DNA from 4 places in the Priestia sp. TRM10 genome. Region 1 is predicted to be linked to each of the others. Evidence: predicted binding sites of a transcription regulator. Region 1 holds the regulator's gene; each other region holds the start of a gene.
What was found. Region 1 encodes LexA, which represses DNA repair genes until DNA is damaged. Its sites were predicted from a motif close to CGAACATATGTTCG; they were not measured.
Positions count from the first base shown of each region.

Region 2: a site for LexA is predicted at 3,140-3,153, ahead of uvrB (excinuclease ABC subunit UvrB). Genes of this name have one in related genera too.
Region 3: a site for LexA is predicted at 3,437-3,450, ahead of ACK3CR_RS25730 (DUF6434 domain-containing protein). Genes of this name have one in related genera too.
Region 4: a site for LexA is predicted at 2,999-3,012, ahead of ACK3CR_RS14415 (Y-family DNA polymerase). Genes of this name have one in related genera too.

Region 1 covers NZ_JBJZOT010000015.1:494,007-500,254, reverse strand. The annotation lists gene ACK3CR_RS19300 (DinB family protein) at 1-405, shown strand, start outside; gene ACK3CR_RS19295 (Gfo/Idh/MocA family protein) at 514-1,719, opposite strand; gene ACK3CR_RS19290 (LCP family protein) at 1,877-2,848, opposite strand; gene ACK3CR_RS19285 (hypothetical protein) at 3,002-3,214, shown strand; gene lexA (transcriptional repressor LexA) at 3,273-3,896, opposite strand; gene yneA (cell division suppressor protein YneA) at 4,058-4,375, shown strand; gene ACK3CR_RS19270 (YneB family resolvase-like protein) at 4,442-5,113, shown strand; gene ACK3CR_RS19265 (DUF896 domain-containing protein) at 5,190-5,423, shown strand; gene tkt (transketolase) at 5,609-6,248, shown strand, end outside.
Region 2 covers NZ_JBJZOT010000011.1:278,514-284,761, reverse strand. The annotation lists gene uvrA (excinuclease ABC subunit UvrA) at 1-1,090, opposite strand, end outside; gene uvrB (excinuclease ABC subunit UvrB) at 1,098-3,077, opposite strand; gene ACK3CR_RS09740 (tripartite tricarboxylate transporter substrate binding protein) at 3,277-4,242, opposite strand; gene ACK3CR_RS09735 (response regulator) at 4,256-4,942, opposite strand; gene ACK3CR_RS09730 (sensor histidine kinase) at 4,957-6,248, opposite strand, start outside.
Region 3 covers NZ_JBJZOT010000018.1:37,618-43,865, reverse strand. The annotation lists gene ACK3CR_RS25740 (iron-hydroxamate ABC transporter substrate-binding protein) at 1-833, shown strand, start outside; gene aimA (glutamate/serine transporter AimA) at 1,118-2,734, shown strand; gene ACK3CR_RS25730 (DUF6434 domain-containing protein) at 2,845-3,408, opposite strand; gene ACK3CR_RS25725 (dienelactone hydrolase family protein) at 3,538-4,440, shown strand; gene ACK3CR_RS25720 (pyridoxal phosphate-dependent aminotransferase) at 4,475-5,656, opposite strand; partial or broken gene ACK3CR_RS25715 (MarC family protein) at 5,852-5,992, shown strand; gene ACK3CR_RS25710 (hypothetical protein) at 6,067-6,248, opposite strand, start outside.
Region 4 covers NZ_JBJZOT010000013.1:607,675-613,922, reverse strand. The annotation lists gene ACK3CR_RS14435 (STAS domain-containing protein) at 1-286, opposite strand, end outside; gene ACK3CR_RS14430 (Cof-type HAD-IIB family hydrolase) at 498-1,394, opposite strand; gene ACK3CR_RS14425 (cupin domain-containing protein) at 1,589-1,927, shown strand; gene ACK3CR_RS14420 (GNAT family N-acetyltransferase) at 2,039-2,620, opposite strand; gene ACK3CR_RS14415 (Y-family DNA polymerase) at 3,054-4,319, shown strand; gene ACK3CR_RS14410 (YolD-like family protein) at 4,334-4,666, shown strand; gene ACK3CR_RS14405 (class I SAM-dependent methyltransferase) at 4,859-5,773, shown strand; gene ACK3CR_RS14400 (C40 family peptidase) at 5,930-6,248, opposite strand, start outside.

The DNA of each region.
Region 1 (6,248 bases):
CAAGTTTATCCAGAAGGTCGTACGTTAGGAAGAATTGCGTGGCATTTCACAACAAATATTCCAGAATACTTAGCTCATTTCGGGTTGAAGATAGATGAAGTCGAAAAGGCAGGAAATGTCCCAACTTCCGCCAAAGAAATCGCTGAAACCTTTAAAAATGTAAGTTCTTATGCCTCCAAAGTCATTGAAGAACAATGGACAGATGAATCCCTAGAACACATACAAGAAGCGTTCGGAAGAGAGGAATCAAACGCTATGATCCTAATGGGATTAATTAAGCATATTGTTCATCATCGCGGCCAAGTTACAGTTTTGATGCGTCAAGCAGGACTAAAACCTTTTGGGGTTTATGGACCACCAAAAGAAGATTGGATTCGTTTAGGTGTGGAAAATCCACCGCTTTAATAGTATGCTGAATAGTTTGTTAGTAGGAGAATAAAGGAAACCCTTAGAAAGGGGGTTTCCTTTAATTTTGACTTATTATCAACATTAAAAATGTAACAGATTCGTTATTTATGAAAGGTGTCTATCTAGAAACTCGCGTATAGTTACGACTTTTCCGCTTTGGATCGATTCATCAGCAGCGCTTGCGACTGCAATAGACCAAAATCCTTCAGCAGGAGTAGCTGCTTTTGTTTTTTTTCCAGCAATCGCATCAACAAATGCCCTATGTTCATAGTACGTTCCGCCATTATGACCGCTGTTTTGAATGATTTCAGGATAGCAAGGAGTAGTAATCTTAGCAGGAGCGCTTTCTCCACAAAGCACTTCTAAATGTGTAGATGGTTTATGATAGGGAAGAAAATCTTCATTTTCATATCCATATAGTCTTCCACGGTCTCCGCACAGCGTTAAATCTTCACGGAAAAGGGGAGAGAACATGCACAAATTAAAAGAAGCATGTATTCCATTTTCATAAATAATGATGATGTTTGCATGATCTAATATATCAGCTTTCTTTCCTTCATATTGAAAGTCTTTAAAATTGATAGCGTTTCCACCTACTGCATAAACAGAAAAGGGTTTAGCATCTGCAAATAGATTTAATAAATCAAAGTAATGGCAACATTTTTCAATAAGAGTTCCGCCTGAAAGTTCTGAAAACTTATTCCACTGCTCGACTTTATCTAAGAAAGGAAGGCGGTGTTCTGTCATCATCATCGTTTTTATATTTCCAATTGAGTTGCGCTCTTTTGTCTCATAAAGGGCTTCTTGATAAAGCGCTTTGTAGCGATATTGCAAACCAATTTGAAAAACGTTCTGATAAGACTCAGCCCATTGTTGAATGATCCATGCATCTTTCAACGTAGTTGCCATTGGTTTTTCAAGTAAAATATGTTTTCCAGATTTCATCGCTTCTTCCACAATTTCTTTATGTGTATAATTTGGGGTGCAAATAATAAGTCCATCAACATCAGGATCTTCGCACGCTGCTTTTAAATTATCATAAACATGTACAATATGACCCGGAAAGTTTTCCTCAATCATATGAAGGGCTTCTTTGACACTTTTTTGGTTAGGATCATATATGCCATGAACTGAAGCACGTCCTTCTAACATTGTTGCTTTAATATGCTCATGCCCAATCATCCCGGCACCAATAATGTTAAATTTATAAAGAGGTGTTTCGTTTTTATAAATGTGTTTATCTTTTTCACGCAAATAGTTGCTGTTTAGAAAACCCGAAAAAAAAGTGCTATGACGTTCAAATTCCCCCATATTCATGCCTCCTGTTTTTTAGAAACTCTCATTAAAGTATAAAAAGCATTGTTAGAAAATACAACAGAAGTTATTTGTGTTCCTATTAATATATGTTCTAAAAGATTAATTGGTATAAAAAAAGACTCACATTGTGAAAATGTGAGTCTTCCTTCATTTAATCAAGAAACTCTTGTAGAGCTTTTTTATTTTCTTCTTTATCAATACTTAACACAGCTCCAACGTCTTCACGGGCATTTTCAAATGTACCGTCAAGAGGGAGGCGAAGTGTTTTAACTTCCTTAGTGCTTCCTGTAGCAAAGTCTTTTCCAAGGAGTAGAAGTGTTTTTTGATCAATGTTTGTATCAACATACGGATCTGTAAGACCGAGCAATTTTGGAAGTTTGAAGACACTGCCAATGCTTGCGGCTTCTTTTTTCAGTTTTGTTAGCACTTCTTGCTGACGTTGAACACGTCCAAAATCACTTAAACTATCGTGACGGAAGCGAACATAGCCCAGAAGTTTATCACCATGTAATGTTTGTTTTCCTTCATGAAGGGTCATACCAATACCAGAAGACATTTCTTCTTCAACGGTTACGGTAATACCGTCTGGAGCAATCGCGTCCACGACTTTTGGGAAGCCTTGAAAGTCTACGACAGCATAGTAATTAATATCAACACCGAAGTTTTCTTCAATTGTTTTACGTAAAAGCTCAGGTCCTCCAAAAGCAAAGGCAGAATTTAATTTTTGTTTTCCGTGTCCTGGAACGTCAACATACATGTCTCTCATAAGGGAAACGATTTTAGGTTGTTTTGCGTCTTGATCATAGTGTGCAATAAGGATAGAATCTGTACGAGCGTGATCTTCACCTCGTGAATCACTTCCAAGCAAAAGGACATTCATTTTTCCGTCGTTAGGAAGTGAGCCATTAAAGTCATCATAAAGCTCTCCGTCTTTTGCGAAACTTCCATCTTGAGCTTCAGAGAGTCCTATTTTATATTGAATAAAGCTATAAATTCCTCCAGCGACGACTACAAGAAGGATGAGCGCTAGAATAATGCGGCCCCATCTTGGTCGACGTCTTCTTTTTCTATTTCTTGTTCTTTCGGTTCTTTCCAATGTGCTTTTCACCACTTTCTCTATCATGATGCCAGTAGCATTTGTACTCTTAAGCAAACATTGTATCAAACTTTTCTTTGTTTGGCATCTCAGAAGAGAAAGAGCGTAATCAGATTTCTTGCGCGCATTCTTTCTGCTAGTGTATATTAGGATATACTTTATAGGAAAGGAGAGGGGAAAATGAATCGTTATTTATTTCAATACGAAGTGCTTTCGCTAAAGAAAGAAGGAGAATTTAGCGTTGTTGCGCAAAGTGAAGAAGAGGCAGCATCTCAAATTCTAGAGCGCGTGGCAGATATTGAGTTCACAGATGAAGATGATGTGAAGATTGGCAAATTGATCAAAGTTATTGAAGCAAAAGATCATTATTACGAGTGCGAAGGTTGTACATGATCACTACATAGCGTAAAAAATCCCTCTTTAAATAAGTAAGAGGGATTTTTTACGCCTTCTAATGAATCGAGCGATATACGCCAATAACTTTTCCTAAAATTGAAACATTGTTCAAAATAATAGGAGCCATTGTGGCGTTTTCAGGTTGTAAACGAATATAGTTTTCTTCTTTAAAGAAACGTTTTACTGTTGCTTCATTTTCTTCTGTCATAGCAACAACAATATCGCCGTTGCTTGCTGTTTGTTGTTGTCTCACAATTACCATATCGCCATTTAGAATTCCAGCTTCAATCATACTATCTCCAACAATTTCAAGCATAAATACGTGCTCATCAGGAGCCACATATTTATCAGGTAACGGAAAATATTCTTCAATGTTCTCTATAGCTGTAATAGGCTGTCCTGCTGTTACTTTACCAATAACCGGAACATTAATAACATTATTTTTTTGAACATCGTTTGTTTGATCTAAGTCCAGAATCTCGATTGCACGCGGTTTTGTAGGGTCACGTCGAATTAATCCTTTGCTTTCAAGGCGAGCTAAGTGCCCGTGAACCGTTGAGCTTGATGCAAGTCCGACTGCTTCACCAATTTCGCGTACTGACGGGGGATATCCTTTAAGTTTTACACATTCTTTTATATGACTCAAAATCTGTTGCTGTCTCTTCGATAACTTTGTCATTGGGATTCACCTCAAATCTAGCTCAATCTTACTAGGATTATAACATGGTTTTTTCATAGATACAAACATAAGTTCGAAAAAAATCCGTTGACAATAAAAGAATGAAAGAGATAAAATAAGAACATATATTCCGAACATACATTCTTAAAGGTGGGAGAAAGATGAAAACGAGGACTAATTCACTTACATACTATGTCACATTTTTTGCAGGACTTGCACTTTTTTCATTTATTATATTAAACGTGTCAAAAGAGCCAGAGCTTGATCAATATGCGATTGTTACCGTTAAAGCAGGTGACACGCTTTGGGGATTAGCGAACGAGTATCAAGGGAATCATCAGCTTTCAACCGTTGATTTTATAGATTGGGTCGAGAAGCAGAACAATATAGAGAAGAAAGACCTCAAAGAAGGCGAAGAAATTTATATTCCAGTTTTAAAAGAAAAACTAAACAATGCGCTTGTTGCTAAAACACAGTAATAGATTCTTGCTGTTTTCTTTTCTTTCATGAAATAATAGATTAAAAACACTGTGTAGGGGCGAAATATGAGAGCGATTATTTATTGTCGGGTAAGCACGGAAAAAGAAAGTCAAACAACATCATTAATAAGGCAAAGAGAAGAGTTAGAAGAGCTTGCTAAAAAGCACGGTTTTGAAATTATAAAAGTTATTGAAGAGCGTCATAGTGGATATGACGTTGAACGTGATGGAATTATTGAAGCACTCACTCTTTTTCAAGAAGGAAAAGGAGATGTGCTTCTTGTACAGGATGATACAAGACTTGGACGTGGCAACAGTAAAGTAGCGCTTATGCATGAGCTGAAAAAAGCGGGTGCTAAAGTTTATACGTTGAATGAACAAGGTGAGCTTTATTTATCTGAAAGTGACACAATGGTTTTAAATATTTTAGCTGCTGTTGAAGAATATCAGCGCCAAATTGTTCGCTTTAAAATTAAGCGGGGAATGAAGAGAGCTGTAGAAAACGGATATAAACCTGAACTAAACTTAAAAAATAGAACAAGCGGTGGACGAGATAAAAAAGAAGTTCCTATTGAAGACATTATAAGACTTCGAGCTAAAAAGCTGACGTTTTATGATATTGCTTTAACGCTAAGAGGATTAGGGTATGATGTTAGCAAAGCAACAGTTCACCGTCGCTATCAGGAACATATGAAAGAACAAGAAGAGAATGAAAAAATGGACATTGAAATAGAATAAGGTAACTTACTTGCTAATTTACCCTCTCTTTTGTACGATATGTACATAAACGAGAACTTTTTATAAGGAGAATACAATGTTATCAAAAGATAAAATTGCTCGAATTAATGAGCTTGCAAACAAATCAAAAACAGAAGGTTTAACAGAAAAAGAAGCTTCTGAACAAAAAAATTTACGACAAGAATATTTACAAACTTTTCGTAAATCAATGACCAATTCTTTACATTCGGTCAAAATTGTCGATCCAGAAGGCAATGATGTTACACCGAAAAAGCTAAAAGAGAGTCAAAAACGTAACAAATTAAATTAATGGGTTATCATAAAAAGGTTAGAGGAGAAATAGTGCTATACTCTGGCCTTTTTGTGTATTTTATGAGTGAAAACAGCGTTAATGAGAAATGATATAATTGCTATTGAATTGTTGTACAAATCAAGGCAATATTAGTATGATAGAGTTATTATTAGATTTTTGTTAGCAGAAAGGAAGGAAAGAAAATGTCACAACGTATTGAAGATTTATCAGTCACTACTATTCGCACACTTTCTATTGATGCAATTGAGAAAGCAAACTCAGGACACCCTGGAATGCCGATGGGCGCAGCTCCAATGGCATATGCTTTATGGACAAAATTTATGAATCATAATCCGAAAAACCCTGAATGGTTTAACCGCGATCGTTTCGTGTTATCAGCAGGTCACGGATCAATGCTTCTGTATAGCCTTCTACACCTTTCAGGCTATGATCTATCAATGGACGAAATCAAAAACTTCCGTCAATGGGGAAGTAAAACGCCTGGACATCCAGAATACCGTCATACAGCTGGTGTTGAAGCAACAACAGGTCCACTAGGACAAGGTATCGCAATGGCTGTAGGTATGGCTATGGGTGAAAGACATTTAGCAGCAACTTACAACAAAGAGAACTTTGACATCGTAAACCACTATACATATTCGATTTGTGGAGACGGAGACCTTATGGAAGGGGTTGCAAGCGAAGCTGCTTCACTTGCTGCACACTTACAACTTGGTCGTCTTATTGTTCTTTATGATTCTAATGACATCTCATTAGATGGTGAACTTGATCGTTCATTCTCTGAAAACGTAGAAGATCGTTTCAAAGCATATGGATGGCAAG
Region 2 (6,248 bases), on a different contig from region 1:
AATCATTTTCATAGCGAAAATGAATGCGCTCTTTATCACTCCCATAGAGCACTTTGTCTAACAAATGCTTAGGAATATCGCGAACAGGAATGTCCATATCGATTCCATAATGTACACAAACAGCTTTTAAAAGCTGTGGATAATACTGTGAGCTTGTTGGCTCCCAAGGGGCAATTGCATGTTCTTTGAGCGATAAATCATAGTTTGGAATCACAAGATCTAAATCAACTTCAAGCCGAACCCCTAATCCATCACAGCTTGTACAAGCTCCAAATGGGCTGTTAAACGAAAACATTCTTGGCTCAAGTTCACCGATTGAGAAACCACAATATGGACATGCGTGATGTTCACTGAAAAGAAGCTCTTCTTCTCCGATAACATCAATAACGACTTTTCCTTCCCCTAACCGAAGTGCCGTTTCAAGAGAGTCTGCTAACCTTGTTTCTACTCCTTCTTTTACAACAATACGGTCCACAACTACTTGAATCGTATGTTTTTTATTTTTTTCAAGGTTAATGTCATCGCCAAGATCATACATTTCTCCATCAATTCGAACGCGTACGAAGCCTTGCTTTTTAATATCTTCAAGCACTTTTACATGCATACCTTTACGTCCATCAATAACAGGAGCGAGCACCTGAAGCTTCGTGCGCTCTGGATATTCTAAAATGCGGTCAACCATCTGTTCAATTGTTTGAGATGTAATTTCAATACCGTGATTTGGACACGTTGGACGTCCAACGCGCGCAAACAGCAAGCGTAGATAATCATAAATTTCTGTGACTGTCCCAACTGTTGAGCGCGGATTACGACTTGTTGTTTTTTGGTCAATTGAAATTGCTGGTGACAGACCTTCAATAGAATCCACATCAGGCTTATCCATCTGCCCCAAAAACTGACGAGCGTACGCTGATAAAGACTCAACGTAACGACGCTGTCCTTCCGCGTAAATCGTATCAAAAGCTAATGAAGATTTCCCTGAACCAGATAAACCCGTCATTACGACGAGTTTATCTCTAGGAATTGTAACATCAAGATTATTTAAATTATTGGCTCTAGCTCCTTTTACAACAATGCGATCTGTTGCCATAAGACAATCATCCCTCCGCTTTCAACTCTAAAATAGTATCACGAAGCTGTGCGGCACGTTCGAAATCAAGCGCTTTTGCAGCTTCTTTCATTTCTCTTTCCATGTTCTCAATAACTTCTGCACGCTCTCGTTTCGTCATCTTCTTCAAGTCTGGACGATTTTCATACTGTTCTTCATCTTCTGCAACCATTGTTGCTCGAATAGAATCACGTACTTTTTTCTGAATCGTCTGCGGAGTTATACCATGTTCTTCGTTGTAAGCTATTTGCGTTTCACGACGACGTTTTGTCTCGTTAATAGCAATGTCCATTGATTTTGTAATTTTGTCAGCATACATGATAACATGACCATTTTCGTTCCTTGCAGCACGACCAATCGTTTGAATAAGAGAACGTTCTGAACGTAAAAATCCTTCTTTATCTGCATCAAGGATAGCTACAAGAGAAACTTCTGGAATATCTAGCCCTTCTCTTAATAAGTTAATCCCAACAAGCACATCATATGTGCCAATGCGAAGCTCACGAATTGTTTCAATACGTTCTAATGTTTTTATTTCTGAATGAAGGTAGTTGACTTTAATACCAAGCTCTTTTAAGTAGTCTGTTAAATCTTCCGACATTTTTTTCGTTAACGTTGTTATAAGTACCCGCTCATTTCGTTCAGTACGCTGACGAATTTCGTCTACGAGATCATCAATTTGTCCTTTAATTGGACGCACGTCAATTGTTGGATCAAGCAACCCTGTCGGTCTAATAATCTGCTCAATGAATTCTGGTGCTTTTTCCATTTCATAAGGTCCTGGCGTTGCTGAAACATAAACCATTTGAGAAATATGTTTCTCGTATTCTTCAAAGCGAAGCGGACGGTTGTCAAGAGCAGAGGGCAACCGAAATCCGTGATCAACGAGAACCTGTTTACGTGCTTGGTCACCGTTGTACATGCCCCGTATTTGTGGCATTGTTACATGTGACTCATCCACAATCATTAAAAAGTCATCTGGAAAGAAATCTAAAAGCGTATACGGAGTTGATCCTGGTGGACGAAGCGTTAAATGACGAGAGTAGTTTTCAATCCCTGAACAAAATCCCATTTCGCGCATCATTTCGAGATCGTAGCGCGTACGTTGTTCTAGTCGCTGCGCTTCTAGCAACTTGCCGTTATCCTTTAATACTTTAAGACGATCTTCCAACTCTTTTTCGATATTTTGAATAGCAACACGCATTTTTTCTTCACGAGTAACGAAGTGGGAAGCAGGATAAATTGCTACATGGTTACGGTCACCGATAATTTCCCCTGTCAAAGCATCCACTTCTCGGATACGATCAATTTCATCTCCAAAAAATTCAACGCGTATACAATGTTCATCCCTTGAAACTGGGAAAATTTCAACTACATCACCACGAACGCGAAACGTACCGCGTTTAAAATCAATATCATTTCGTTCATACTGAATATCCACGAGATTGCGCAAAAGCTCATTTCGTTCTCTTTCCATGCCCACTCTTAATGATAGAACCATTTCTTTATATTCTTCAGGCGAACCTAGACCATAAATACAAGAAACGCTGGCAATGATAATAACGTCATTTCTTTCAAACAAAGAAGACGTTGCCGAGTGACGAAGCTTATCAATTTCATCATTAATACTCGCATCTTTCTCAATAAATGTATCTGTTTGAGGAACATACGCCTCTGGTTGATAGTAATCATAATAACTAACAAAATACTCCACAGCATTGTTTGGGAAGAATTCCTTAAACTCGCTGTAGAGCTGTCCAGCTAGTGTTTTGTTATGAGCAATAACAAGCGTTGGCTTGTTAATTTCTTTAATTACATTTGAAACAGTGAACGTTTTGCCTGTGCCTGTTGCTCCAAGCAATACTTGATGCTGTTTACCTTCTTTAATCCCTTGGACAAGCTTATCAATAGCCTTAGGCTGATCACCTTGAGGTTGATAAGAAGAAACAAGTTCAAACTGATTGTCCACACTAAACACCCCGCTCTTACACAAATTATAGAAATATCTTATCACAATAAATGAAGAAAAACCAAAAATATGTTCGCATTTTCTTGTAATTTTTTACCGAACTTTTTTCTGTTTGTAGTACACACTTTTCCCTTTTTCCCTTTAAAACATGCAAAAAAACGAAGGGGCTGTTTCCCTTCGTCCTCAAAATATACAAATATTAAAATCCATTTACTAGTTTTTTGTAGAATAAGGCCTCTTCTTGCAAAAATACTTTTGTTTCTTCATGATTTTTATAGAAAGATTCCCACTCGTTCTCTTTCAGAATTTGTTGCCATTCCTCTGTCTCTACCATTTCTTTAATCTTCTCATCCCAATATTTTATTTGCTCATCTGTCATACCCTTTGGTCCCATTACTCCTCTCCAATGTGAAAAAACAACATTAAGACCTTGTTCTTTCCATGTTGGAACTTCTTTAAAGTTTTCAATCCGTTTCTCAGATGAAATAGCAAGCATTTTTATTTTTCCTTCTCTATAATATGGCTTTGCTTCAGAAAGAGGCATAATTGTCACATCAAGCTTCCTCTTAAGTAATGCTGAGAGAAGTGACGAACGATCTTCATACACACTGAAATCAAGCTTTGCGCCATTGATTCCATACTGATTGATGCCTTGAATAAAAGATAGATGATCGTCATTTCCGATGCCAGGGGAAATACCCAATTTTAATGAGGCAGGATCTTCCTGCAGCTTTTTAATAATATCTTTCACTTCTTTAATATCACTGTTTTTGCTCACAACAATAACTTCCCATTCCGTGGAAAGCATTGCAATTGGTGTAAAATCACGATAAGTTAGAGCACTTTGCCCAATAAGGTTATTTGTTAAAAGAAGACTTGAATTCATTGCGACAGAATGACCATCTTGTGATTGAAGATACTTCCATCCCTTCTCCCCATTTCCGCCTAAAAGAGAAGTAAGCACAACAGATTGATCTGTAATGCTTTCGTTTGTTAGAATGGACTGCATCCCTTTAGCTGTCTGTCCCCATCCTCCCGTAGAGGCGCCTGGTATGACAATTTCTAACTCACGCGTTGGAAAAGCTTCTTTGTCGTTTTCTTTCTCGGCACAGCCTGATATATAAACGAGCATAAACAAACTGATAAACAGCATTATTTTTCTCATTTAATACCTCCACTCATTCTTCACTCACAATCAAGTAGTATTTCCGCTCCGGTCTTCCCACAATGCCGTATTCTAATTCTGCTCTTAGCCGTTGAATGGATACAAGGTATTCTAAATAACGTCGAGCTGTTGTACGAGAAGCCCCCATTGCTTCACTTACTTCTTCAATTGAAGCCCCCTTATGAAATTGATTCATAACTTTAGTGATTTTCTCTAGCGTCAGTGGATCAATTCCAGAAGGAAGCTGCTTCTCAGCTACTGAAGCTTCGTGGATACCTTGGAAGAAAAGTTCTACAAACGTTTGATCAATCTCTTCAGCAGATTGAAGCATTTCTTTCTTCTTTTTATATTTTTTAATTGCCTCTGTAAACTTTTCAGCACTTACAGGTTTGATTAAATAGTTCTCAACCCCTATTTTTAAAGCTCTTTCTAATAACTCTTTTTCCCTTGCTGCTGTGATCAAGATCACATCTAAGTCTCTAAACTCCTGCTTTAAATTAGGCAGAAGATCAATTCCTGTTTGATCTGGAAGGTAGATATCAAGTAAAAGCAAATCAGCTTCATTCTCTCTCAAAAGCTCCATTGTTTGTTCTGCATTAAATGCTTTTCCTACAACCTCTGTTTCTTCTATTTTTAAAAGAAATTTCTCTTGAATATCAGCGATTCGGAAATCGTCTTCTGCAATTGCTACTCGTAACATGTTTGACTCCCCTTTTATGCCCCTTTAATTTCTTTTGGTAGATAGACTGTAAAAATAGTCCTCTTTCCTTTCTCACTTTGAACTTCAATTTCCCCATGAAGGTGAGCAACAGCTCTCTTCACATTTGTTAATCCATATCCCCTATCTTTTCCTTTCGTAGAGAAAGCTGATTGAAAAATAACTGAAATCTGTTCATCAGATATTCCTTCTCCATTATCCTCTACTTCAATAATAATGTCCTGTCCAAGGTCAGTGATAAAAAAACTCACCTTTTTTTCCCTATCCATGCTTCTAACAGCTTCAAAAGCATTATCAATTAGGTTCCCAATAATCACCGTCAGCTCAGGAGTTTCAATATGTTCTGGAATCTGATGCAATGAACTGTTTTCATCAATTGTAAAGTGAATTTTTTTCTCAGATGCCTTACCAATTTTCCCAAGTAACATACCTTGGACTTTGTGATCCACTATTTTTTGAAAAAGAGCCTCATTTTGAGATTTTTGAAACCCATATTCCTCCTCAATAAAAGCAATTGCTTCATCATAGTAGCCTAACTGAAGCAATCCGAGGAGAAGGTGGAGCTTGTTTGCAAACTCATGGGTTTGAGCTCTTAGATCTTCAGAGTACTTTTTCACTTCAGAAAGCTTATCAACTAGTTTCTTAAGCTCTGTTTTGTCTCGAAAACTAGCAACTCCTCCGATGATTTTCTCTTTTCGCATAATTGGCGTTACATTTATAATAAGAAGCTTATCATTTATTAAACACTCTTCATTGCTTTTACTTTCTCCTGTCATAAGCACATCCTTCATCCCAATTTGAGGGTAGATATGCTCTAGTAGCTGACCTGAATCCGCTTCTTCCAGTCCAAGTAATTCTTTTGCTGATTGATTAAACGTTGTAATATAGCCCTCTCTATCGATTGACACAATTCCTTCTTTAATGGATTGAATAACAGCCTGCCTTTCTCTATATAAAGAAGAGATTTCAGCTGGTTCTAAACCTAATGTGTCTTTTCGAATGCTTTTGGTTAAGAGGATACCTCCCCAAATGCCCAATAGCACAACAACTAGAGAAGAAAATAATACAACATGAAGTTTATTCCAAATTTCTTTGTATATAGATTTCTTTGAAAACTCCGCTGTAACAACACCAATGATTTTTTCACTATCCTCATTTTCTTGTACAATTGGTGCCTTTGCGATATAAGACGGGCCATTAACGCCTTTTCCCTCTTTTAAATAGTAACCTCCAAAAGTTAGTGCTTTATAATTTATAGGATCATAAACATTAGATATCGTAGAACCTC
Region 3 (6,248 bases), on a different contig from region 1:
CTGTTACAGATGCAATGGGGCATGAAGTAACGATTCCAGAAAATCCAAAACGCGTCCTTGCTTCTTATTTAGAAGATAACCTTGTGGCCCTTGGAGTTACACCTGTTGCCCAATGGTCTGTAAAAGATGGAAAAAGTACGCAAGAATACTTATCAAGTAGTTTAAAAGATGTTCCAACTATCCCAAGTGAACTGCCTCTTGAAGCAGTAGCAAGCTACAAGCCTGATTTAATTATTTTAGATTCCCCAGACTTAGCTGAAGGCGGCAAATACGAGCAGTATGCTAAGATCGCTCCAACTTATGTAATTGGAACAGAACAAAATAATGATTGGCGTAAAGAACTTACAAAAGTTGGCGAACTACTAAATAAGAGTGATGAAGCTAAGAAAGCTTTAAAAGAATATGATCAAAAAGTAAAAGAAGCCAAGAGTGAACTTGAAGAAAAGGCTTCAGGTGAATCATCAGCTGCTCTTTGGCTTGTTGGCGGCAAGTTCTTTATGGTAAGTGACAATTTATCAAGTGGTGCTGTTATGTATGGAGACTTAGGTATTAAGGAACCAAACGTTGTTAAGGAAGTGTCAAGTAAAGGAGATGCAAACTGGCTTCCTGTTTCTCTTGAAAAACTAGCACAGCTTGACGCAGATCACATTTTCCTCATTAACAGTGATAAAGAATCAGGATCAAAAGCATTAGAAGATCCTCTATGGCAAAACATCCCTGCTGTTAAAAATGGCAATGTTCACGAATATGGACAAGATGCTAGTTGGCTTTATACAGGGACAATTGCAAATAAGCAAATCGTTGATAACGTTGTAAAAGATATGACAAAATAAGAAAAGCCTGGTGATTATTTATCACCAGGCTTTTTTCACTCTTCTATTTTTAACACTAAATTATCTCATCCTCTCATTTAAAATCTCAAATTCCCCCTCTCTTTTACACCTGATATCCTAGCCAATGTGAAAACCCATCAACAAATACAGAAAATAAAAAAAGATGATATAATAGTGAAAACCTAGCGAAAAGGTCGTGATATCCCACATCTATGATTTTCTACTCACCAAGATTTAGCTTTTTTGCATTTAATTTTCAAACGATATTGAAGGGTGCTAATTTTATGAACAATTTAAATCGCAATATGGGTACTTTTTCGCTTATCATGGTTGGAATTGGCTCAATCATTGGTTCAGGATGGCTTTTCGGAGCTTGGAGAGCTGCTCAAATAGCTGGTCCAGCCGCTATTTTCTCATGGATTATTGGTATGATTGTTATTGGTATGATTGCTCTTTCTTATAGTGAACTTGGTGCAATGTTTCCAGAAGCTGGAGGGATGGTCAAATATACGCAATACTCACATGGCTCTTTCCTAGGATTTATCGCTGCTTGGGCAAATTGGATTGCTATTGTTTCTGTTATTCCTGTTGAAGCAGTTGCTTCAGTTCAATATATGAGTTCATGGCCTTGGGAATGGGCGCAGTGGACAAGCGCTCTAGTAAAGGAGGGAAAACTTACAGGTAAAGGATTACTTGTTGCAACAGCCCTTTTACTTGTTTACTTCTTCCTAAACTATTGGACAGTGAGTTTGTTCTCGAAAGCGAACTCGCTTATTACCGTTTTCAAAATTATAATCCCAGGATTAACAATTGGCGCTCTGTTGTTTGTTGGCTTTAATAGTGGAAATTTTACAGCAGGAGACAGCATTGCACCTAGTGGATGGGCTAGTGTTCTAACGGCTGTTGCAACATCTGGAATTGTATTTGCTTTTAATGGTTTCCAAAGCCCTGTTAATATGGCTGGTGAAGCTAAAAATCCAGGTAGATCTATTCCAATTGCTGTTATTAGCTCTATCTTAATTGCTACTGTAATTTATGTACTTCTTCAAGTAGCCTTTATCGGCGCTGTTGATCCTGCAGCAATTGTAAACGGATGGAGTCACTTGAACTTCAATTCACCGTTTGCCGATTTGGCAATTGCGTTGGGAATTAACTGGCTTGTTATTGTACTGTATGCCGATGCTTTTGTGTCTCCTTCAGGTACAGGAATTACGTATACAGCAACAACAGCTCGTATGCTTTATGGAATGGAAAAGAACAAGTACTTGCCAAGCTTCATCGGTAGGCTACATCCCCTTTATGGGATTCCTCGTCAAGCAATGTTTGTAAACTTAGGCGTATCTTTAATTTTCTTATTCTTATTCAGAGGATGGGGAGTGTTAGCTGAAATTATCTCAGTTGCAACCCTTATTTCATATTTGACAGGTCCAATTACTGTTATGACGTTACGAAAAATTGGTAAAGATTTATACCGACCACTTCATTTAAAAGGATTAAGCATCATTGCACCACTTGGTTTCATTTTTGCTTCCTTAACTCTTTATTGGGCACGTTGGCCGTTAACAGGACAAGTTTTGTTTATTATCTTAATCGGATTTCCAATTTATTTTTATTATCAAGCCAAAAATAACTGGAAAGATTTTAAGAGGAATTTCAAAGCTGGAGCTTGGATGGTTGTTTATCTTCTCTCAATGGTAGTCATCTCTTGGCTGGGAAGCGAGAAGTTTGGAGGACTAAATATTATTAAGTACGGATGGGACATGCTTCTAATTACTGTACTTTCTCTTTTCTTCTACACTTGGGCACTTAAGAGCGGCATTGAAAGTGAATCTTTAGATGAAGGGCGCAAAGTGAATGACGCCTTACGTGCAGCTCAAGAAGAGCGTGCACATAAAAAATAAACAGATAGTTCATCTTATTGATTATTATACTATTGAACTTTCAGGAGATTCATTTTCTTCTTACCTTCTTTTCTCTAAGAGAGAAAAGAAGGTTTTTTATTAGGTTAAGACTATTCTTCTCCTCTATATTTGTTATCACCAGGAAGATTTTTAATATGCTTCCAAGCTACAATAGCGTCTTCTCTTCCCCTACCCTTATTTTTTGGGTCGGAAAAATAATCTCGAATAAACTGATTGTATTGAAACTGAGATCCAATCTTTGATTGATAAGTTGGATCTTTTTTACGCCTCTCCTCTTCCAACCAAGCTTCTATTACATCTTGATATGTCTTTCCTACATTATTTTTAAAGTAATTTTGTATGTAAGTAGAAAAATGGAAGTTCGAAAGGTGAAGCTTAAAAAATGCCCTCACTTTCTGACTACACCTGTGATGTTCCGTAATGACCGTTTCAAGACTTAACTCTTCATCTAATGAATGTACTGTTCTTCTCTTTACTGGCTTTACAATTCCCCCTTCCCTCAGAAATATGCCTATACGCTCTGTTATCTCGTCTTTCGATCCTGATGCACTTAATCCATTATCACGGCAAAATGACTGCAGTTCTTTTTTAAGCCAATAAAAATCTCTAAATTTATGTTCTGGTAAACCTTTTGTTAAGGGCAGCCTTTCCATGCTATCCCTCCTCTCCATCTACTATTATAGAACAAATGTTCCTCACCGTCAGTTTTAATATGGAAAATTTATCTTTTTAAATCTATAATTTGTCTTATACACTACACTTTCTTTAAAAGGAGGGAAAACATGAAAATCACAAAAGAGAAACAAAAACTTTGGGAGCTTCTTGGTGATTTGCCTGAGAAAAATAAAATCTCTGTCACAACCCTTTTTGAGCGAGAGATGGAAACCTACATTGTAGAAGAACTTTTACTATCTCTAAATGGTAGAGAAAATGTTCCTGCTTATTTCGTTAAACCAAAAAACAAAGCCAAGAAAAGACCAGCTGTGCTTTTTAATCATTCACATGGCGGCCTGTACGACATGGGAAAGAAAGAACTCCTGAAAAGTAGTCCATATTTATATGAAGAAGCATTTGCCAAAACATTAACAGACTTAGACTACAATGTGCTTTGCCTTGATATGTGGGGCTTTGGAGAAAGAGCAGGGAAAGCTCAAACAGAGATTTTTAAGGAGCTGCTTTGGAATGGTGAAGTTTTATGGGGAATGATGATCTATGACAGCATAAGAGGAATTGACTACTTATTCGAACGAGAGGATGTTGATTCTACCCGCATTGCAACAATGGGCATGTCAATGGGCGGATTAATGGCATGGTGGGTTGCTGCCTTAGATGAGCGTATTTCAGTTTGTATAGATATTACAGCACAAGTAGAGGCTAGAACACTGGTAAAACAGAGACGGCTTGATTCCCATGGCTTCTACTCCTATGTTCCTAGCCTCCTTAAACATTTTGAAACAGCCGAGATTCAATCTTTCATTGCGCCTCGACCACACCTAAGTCTTGTAGGAGAACATGACCTGTTAACTCCTTATGATGGACTTTCAATTATTGACGAAGAATTAAAAAGAATTTATAAAGAGATGGGGCTAGCTCATCATTGGAAAATGAGTTGTTATCCCTGTGGTCATATCGAGACAGCTGGAATGCGTGCTGAAGCTTGTGACTTTTTAAAGACGTATTTGTAAAAAATAAAAGCAGCCTTATATAAGGCTGCTTTTGTTAAGCAAAGTCTTTATAAAGAGCAATAAAGGCCTCTCTTGAACGTTCAATCTGGTCAAGAGATACACTAAAAGATAATCGGAAATACCCTTTTACTCCGAATCCGCTACTTGGGACAACTAAGATTTTATATTTTTCAGCTGCATGCTGACAAAATGCTACTTCATCTTCAATTGGTGATTTTGGGAAAACAAAGAAACCACCTTTTGGCATCATAAAGTTAAAACCTGCTTCTTGCAGAATATCTACAATTAAATCACGACGTTTTTTATATTCGCTTGCATCTACTTTTAAGTTATCCATGCTTGCAATTGCCCGTTGCATTAAGACCGGCGCGTTTACAAACCCGAGTGTACGATTGCAGTATACAAATGCAGCAGTAAGAAGGTCCACACCAGGTGTATCGTTATCTAGAACAAGATAACCTAAACGTTCACCAGCAATTCCTAAATCTTTGCTGAAAGAGCTGGCTAAAATGATATTATGATATGCTTTAAATGGATCTGCAAGCTCTTCATCATAAATAAGCTGGCTATAAGGCTCGTCAAATAAAACGTAAATGCTTTGACTGTTTTCTTTTTCACACGCCTTTAGAAGCTCGCCTAGCTCATTAACATTTTCTTGTGTAAGAGCCGTTCCTGTTGGATTATGCGGGGTATTTAAAATAAGCCCTTTTGTTTTTGGAGTAATGGCTTTTTTTACAGCTTCAATATCAATCTCAAATTTCTCTGTTAGTGGACAGCTAACTACCTTTCCACCGTTGTTTTCAATATATGCTTTGTACTCAGCAAAATAAGGAGCAAGAACAATGACTTCTTCACCTTCATTTAAAATACTTCGTAAGGCCACATTTAAAGCTCCCCCTGCTCCCACGGTCATCACAACGTGCTTTGAGGAGAAGTTACCAGAGAAACGTGAACTGATAAACTCAGATACTTTTTCCCTTGCTTCTACAAGTCCTTGGTTTGGTATGTATCCGTGGCCTCCTTTTTTCACTTCTTCACGCAGCGCTTCTGTGAATAATTTTGGTGGTTCAACAACTGGATTACCTAATGAGAAATCAAAAACTTGATCTTCTCCAAACTCTTTCTTTAAACGGTTTCCCTCATCAAAAAGCTTACGAATCCATGAGGAGTTTTCTAGATTTGCCACAATTCGTTTTGATAAATCTGCCACTCTAATCTTTCCCTTCTGCTTAAAATCGTTCTTACTTAAAAATATCTTAAATTTCCTTTTTCCACAACATACCCTATATCTTTTCTATAAATTTAAATGAAAATTCAGTCTACTATTTACTCTATTAATTATAGGGAAGTCTTCAAAAAAATACTTAAAATAGGTATTTTTATTTATATTCATTCTACTTAAAGTTTCACTTTTTATTATTCTTCATCTATCATCAAGAAACTTGGACAAAATGGCGTCAATGTGATTTCAAGACTCATGGGGCTTATTCTGGCTGTGATGGCTATTCAAATGATTGCAGAAGGAATTAAAGGATTTTTTCCTTCTCTTTAAAAATAGAAAATTTATGATCTATTCCCCCATAATAAAAAAAGGAGAAGCAGCCGGGAACTGATTCTCCTTCTTTTTTATTTTACTTGAAGCTCAGCTATCATATCTTCCAACCGCTCTTTCTGAGCTTGAAGCTCTTCTACCGATGGCTGATAAGAGAGCTGCTGACTTCCGCCAAATGAATTCTTTGGCTGAACAAGATGCTGTAATTGCCCGCCATTTTGCTCGTAAAGACGGCATCCTACAGCTCCAACAACAG
Region 4 (6,248 bases), on a different contig from region 1:
ATATTAAGTGAGTTGGTGTATGTTGATGTTCTTCTTCCCGGGAAGTCTCATGAATCCATTTATTGAAAGTAGATAAAAACTCATCCTTAGAACATGTTTCATCAAAGACTCTACAAAAACGTAAATGAAACTCATAATTTTGGTTCTTTACCATCTCAACAACTTCAGGGTCATCAGATGCATACACACCAGATGAATTGTCTTTGTCTAAAGCTTCATACCATTGTTCAGTCAATAAGCGTGTTCTTTCTAATAAAAAATGATATAGTTGGTTATTTTGATCCATCTTTACATACTCTCCTCATTTCTTTCTAAAAACCTTAAACATGTATTAAGTATATATGTTTTAACCTGTTTTCAACAACTATAAGAGGATAGCTTATAATAAAAGCTCCTCATTTTTGCTTAAGACTGATAAACTAGCATAGCTAACAACAAAAAGCATAGCTAACAGGGCTATGCTTTTGTCTTCTTTTTTTAAGAACTGATGAATTAGGTTATTTATTATCTTTTTTAGAAGTGATCATCTCTTGATTTGGCTTTTGCAGTCTGAATTGAGAAAGATAGTGATATACTCCATCTTCATCACATGTAAACTCTGTTACATCATCAACAATTTCTTGAATAGAAGCCGATGCATTCTTCATTGCTACAGCATGGCTAGCAAATTGAAACATTGGTAAATCATTATTACTATCCCCAATAGCAAGAATTTCATCCGCAGCCAATCCAAAATGATTTAACATCTGCTTGATCCCTGTTGCTTTATTTACATTTGCAACCATTACTTCGACATTGTGATTGGAAGAAGTAGAAGTCGTAAAATCTATTTCTTTCTTTAGTTCGTTGAGCTCATCTTTCCATTTATTAATATGTTCTTTTGTTCGTGAAAAGAAATAGAACTTCGAAAATTCACTTCCCTCAACGTCATCTTTCCAAGCAATTTCTTCTTTAAGAGCATTCTTGCGTGAAAGCCACTCATTAATTTCAACACTGTCTGGCTTTGGCTCTCGAATTTCTTCTTCCACGTATTGTTTATCTTGTTTTAATGTCATACGTTGAGCATCATATGGGAAAAGCTCATAGTACACCTTGTTTTTTCTCGCTTTTTTAATAATCGTTTCTACCAGCTCAAGGGAAAGAGAATGTTTAAATACGGCCTCTCCGTCTACATATCCTGCCATACCATTTGACGTAATACATCCATCAACTTTAAATCCTTCTGGCACTAATTCTTCTATTTCATCAAAGGCTCTTCCTGTAGCAATAAAAACAAATATTCCTTGAGCCCGCAAGTCATCAATAATTTCTTTTGTTGCCATACTCACCTTATTATAGCGGTTTAAAATTGTCCCATCCATGTCTAAAAATATTGCTTTAGGTTTTAAAATCATGCCTATTCCCCCTATATGTAAAAAAGCTTACCTCGCAAGTATAAGCTTTTCTATTTATAACCTCAAGAAAACCAACCAAATACTGATGGAGATTTGGATTATTCAAGAAAGCAGTTATTGTAAAGTAAGAATCTAAAAGTTATAGTATTCATCTCACAGAATTATCTGATTATACTGAAAGGAACGAGATAAAAATGAAAATCAGTCAAAAAAATGCAGAACATTATATTTGGGGAGATCAATGCGATGGATGGCGTTTAGTAAATCAAAAAGATTTAAGTGTTATCCATGAACGTATGCCCCCTAATACCGCTGAAGTACGCTATTACCATACAAAATCTCGACAGTTTTTCTTTGTATTAAAGGGAACTGCTACATTAGAAATAGATGGACAATTAGAAAATATAACACCACTTGAAGGAGTAGAAGTTCCTCCTCATGTTGCCCACCAAATGATGAATCGCTCTGACGAAGATGTTGAATTTCTTGTTATTTCTCAACCAACAAGCAAAGAAGATAGAGTCCAAATTTAAGGGTACTGATCCTATATTCCACAATTAATGACCAGGTAAATTTTAACACAAATTAAGAGTTCTAGTATGATATAAGGAAAAAATTTAATTTCTATATGGATGCATGTTTGTTTACATATTTAGCTTACTTTCTTGCAGTTTCTCAAAATCTTGCTTTAACAAAGAATACATATATAAATCATCAAATTTCCCACATGTGAACTCATAATTCCTCAATAACCCTTCTCTAATAAAACCTTTTTTTTCTATTAATTTCTGTGAAAGTATATTAGGAGGCTCTACTAAAGCTTCTATTCTTTGAAACTTTAAATCTTTAAACCCATACCTTATGACAGCCTCCAATGCCTCACTCGCAATTCCATGCCCCCAATAATCTCTATTTAATTCATAACCAATTTCAGTTCGGTAATGCCCGGGAACTCTATTAAGAAAGCCGCAACTCCCTATAACTTCATCTTTTCCTTTTAAAGTGATTCCCCATCTTATTCCCGTTTGTTCATTTAGTATTGATTGATACCAGGAAATCTCATTTAAAGCCTCATTGATGGTTTGAAAAGGTGCTAAACCGTAATATTTCATTACTTCTTCATCAGACAGATATTTTAAAATATCATTTGCATCATCTTTTACAATTTCTCTTAATAACAGCCTATTTGTTTCAATGAATGGAAAGTTATTAACATCTTTAGTCATATAAATTCCCCCATCTCATATTTGTTCTTATCTTTTTAATTATAAATATTTCTAAACATCTCGCATCTTAATATATAAGTTTACCCTGTTTAATCGCCATTAGTGAAAAGTTAAGATGTGTTGATATTTATAGAATCCCCAGCTGGTTCTCTCTCTTCACATACTATAAACAGGGATGACTGAAGCGTAAATAAAACAACCTAGTAGTAGATAAGAAATATTAAAATTGTGTTGAATGTTACCTCTTATCATGCGGATAATTTTATCTTCTACAAATTAATAAACTAACAGACTCCTAACTTAAAGCTCAAAAAATGGTTATTTTATACTTCATTTTAAGGATTATGGAATACACCCAATTTTTAATAGGTTGATAAAGGAACATTTGTTCTTATATAATAGAACAAATGTTCTTTTTCAAGGGGTTATTTTTATGGATTACAAGCATCTACCAAACAGAGTCATTATGTGTATTGATATGAAGTCCTTTTTTGCTTCCGTTTCTTGCGTAATACGACGGTTAGATCCTTTAAAAACAAAACTTGCTGTTGTAGGAGATACAAAACGGTCAGGATCTATTGTGTTAGCCTCTACACCGTTATTAAAAAGAGAAGGAATTCAAACAGGAAGTCGCCTCCTCGATATTCCGAAAAGGAAAGATATTTATGTTGTGAATCCTTCTATGGAGCGATATGTTAAAGCTTCCAACTATATTTCAAGTCTAGTCTTACAATATGTTGCTCCTGAAGATTTCCATGCATATAGTATTGATGAGTTATTTATTGACGCTACAGCTTCTTTACATCTATTTGCTCGAACACCAGAGGAGTTAGCTCATAAAATAATCCATGAGATTTATCAAAAGACGCGGCTGGCAGCTACAATTGGAATTGGTTCGAATCTCTTACTCGCTAAAATTAGTTTAGATCATGAAGCAAAGCATAGCCCAACAGGAGTCGCTTATTGGCGCTATGAAGATGTTCCTTTTAAGTTATGGTCCGTTCATCCGATGAAAGATTTTTGGGGAATTTCATCCGCTACAGAAAAACGATTAAACAGGTTAGGCATTTATACGATCAAAGAACTAGCCCTATCTTCTAGAGAAATGTTAAAAAAAGAATTCGGTGTCCTAGGGGAAGAACTCCATCAGCATGCTAATGGCGTTGATTATAGTCGTATCTCAGAGATATACATTCCTCGATCTCGTTCATTTGGGAAGAGTCAAATTTTATTTCGTGATTATACAAATCGAAAAGAAATTGAATTATTGCTATTAGAGCTATTAGATGATATATGCTTTCGCTTACGAATGCATCAAGTAGTCGCTCAAACGATTCATTTATACATTGGTTATAGCACACAAAGAGGTAGAGGATTTTCAAGACAAAAGAAAATGGTAAGAGCCTCCAACTTAAGCCAAGATATTTTCCCCTATTGTTTAACAATCTTACATACATATGACAACGGAATGCCTATCCGCTCTATTGGCATTTCATTATCGAATACAAGCATTCAACAAGAAGAACAAATGAGCCTGTTTGAAGATAGCAATCAGCGCGAAAAAGCGTATGCATTAGCCAAAACGATCGATGAGATTCGTCTTCGTTATGGGAAGAATAGTCTTCTGCGCGCTTCAAGCTCTCTCGATTATTCAACCGTTCGTTATCGAAATAGCTTAATGGGAGGACATAAAGCATAAAGGAGGATGATACGATGAAAGACAGAGGAATGAAAAAATGGAGAGCTTTTGCAAGCATACCTGAACAATACATAGGATTACAAGAAATTATAGATAGGCAATTAGAAATACCTAAGCCTCTTTTAACAGAAGATCAAATGGGGCAGATGAATCAAGTATTGGTTGAAGCTTTACATACGAATCAAAAAGTATATCTAACTTGCTACAAGCATGGAAAACACATCACGGAAACGGGGTTCATTCAGTTTGCTGATCCCTCTAGAGACCTCTTTATGTTCACTGATAAAAACTCTAAATTAAAGAGAAAAGTGAAATTAAGTGAAGTGATGAATATTCAGTTTGTCTAACCAAAAAACTATTTTCTAAAGTAGCTTTCTCTTTATACAATGAATACGGAGAAAACAGTACTTATCACTTGAAATTTGACAAAAAAATCATTTTATGCTATAATTTACAAATAATAAACTAACGTATATAATAGGATTCTCCTGGCCAGGAGAATCCTATTTTTTTGTTCTAAATTGAAGGAGCGGGTTTGCGTGAAAAAAGATGAATCCAGTTTAACTTCATTGATATCTACTTTTGGCAGAGCTTATCACAGTCAATTTGATACCCCTAAAATCTTTGACGACTACCTAGCTAAAGAGTTAATTTCGCAACAAGAGTTCAGTAACATTAAAGAGAATATGATTCAAGGAATACATTTCTTCAACAAAGATATAGCACAGAAACTTAAAGGAAATGAAGAAGAAATATTAAAGTGGATCACCCAAGTTCAACTTTCTCCAACACCCTTGGCCCGTACTGCATATTGCGAAAAGGTACTACTAAATGAAATAGGGTTAGGGCTAGAACAATATGTCATACTTGGAGCTGGATTGGATACTTTTTGTTTTAGACATCCAGAGTTGCAACCTCGTGTAGAGATATTTGAAATTGATCACCCTTCTACACAACAATTTAAAAAGTCCCGTTTAAAACAAGCTAAATTTGAAATTCCGAGTAATCTTCACTTTATTCCTATGGACTTTACTCAAACGTTCTCTTATCAATCCCTAATAGACGAAGGATTTGGTCACAAAAAAACGTTTTTTAGTCTTCTAGGGGTTTCTTATTATTTAACAAAAGAAGAAATTTCAAGCTTAATCAATCATTTATTTGCTGAAATTCCAGCAGGAAGTTCCATTGTCTTTGATTACGCGGGTGATAACCTTTTTAAAGAAAAAGGATTGTCCAATAGAGTTGAAAACATGATCAAAATGGCTGAAGCAAGTGGAGAACCTATGAAATCCTGTTTTTCCTACAAGGAATTAGAGCATATGTTAGAAAAATCAGGATTACTTATTTATGAACATCTATCTCCCTCTCAGATTCACGAGCTTTATTTTTCCAACCGAGGAGATTACTTATCAGCTTTTGAAACGACTCATTTTCTTCATGCTGTAAAAAGGTAAATCATCCATAAAAAGAATAATAGTTCTTCACGAATGTGAATCTAAAAGGCTCCTTTGCGTACTCGAAGCAAAGGAGCCTTTTTTCTTAAAGATGATGTTTTGAAATAGAGCCCACTACTTTATAAGAATCATTTCATTCAAAGCTACACCGAAGAGTTATCCTTCGACATTAAGACGTCTAGCACTATAATAAATAGGGTTCCAATAAGAGCTCACTTTATAATTGGCAATGCGAACCCCTTCCATTCTTGAAACAACGGCTATTTGTCCATTTCCAACATAGATAGCAGGAATAATACTGTTAGATTTAAAGAATACGAGATCTCCTGGTCGCAAATCCTCTTCTTGTACTTCTGTTCCTTCTTGAAGCATATTTTTCCCATAACGAGGTAAATCAATGCCTATTTGTTTATAAACATATTGAACAAATCCACTAGTATCAAATCCTTCTGGTGATGTACCTCCTGATTTGTAA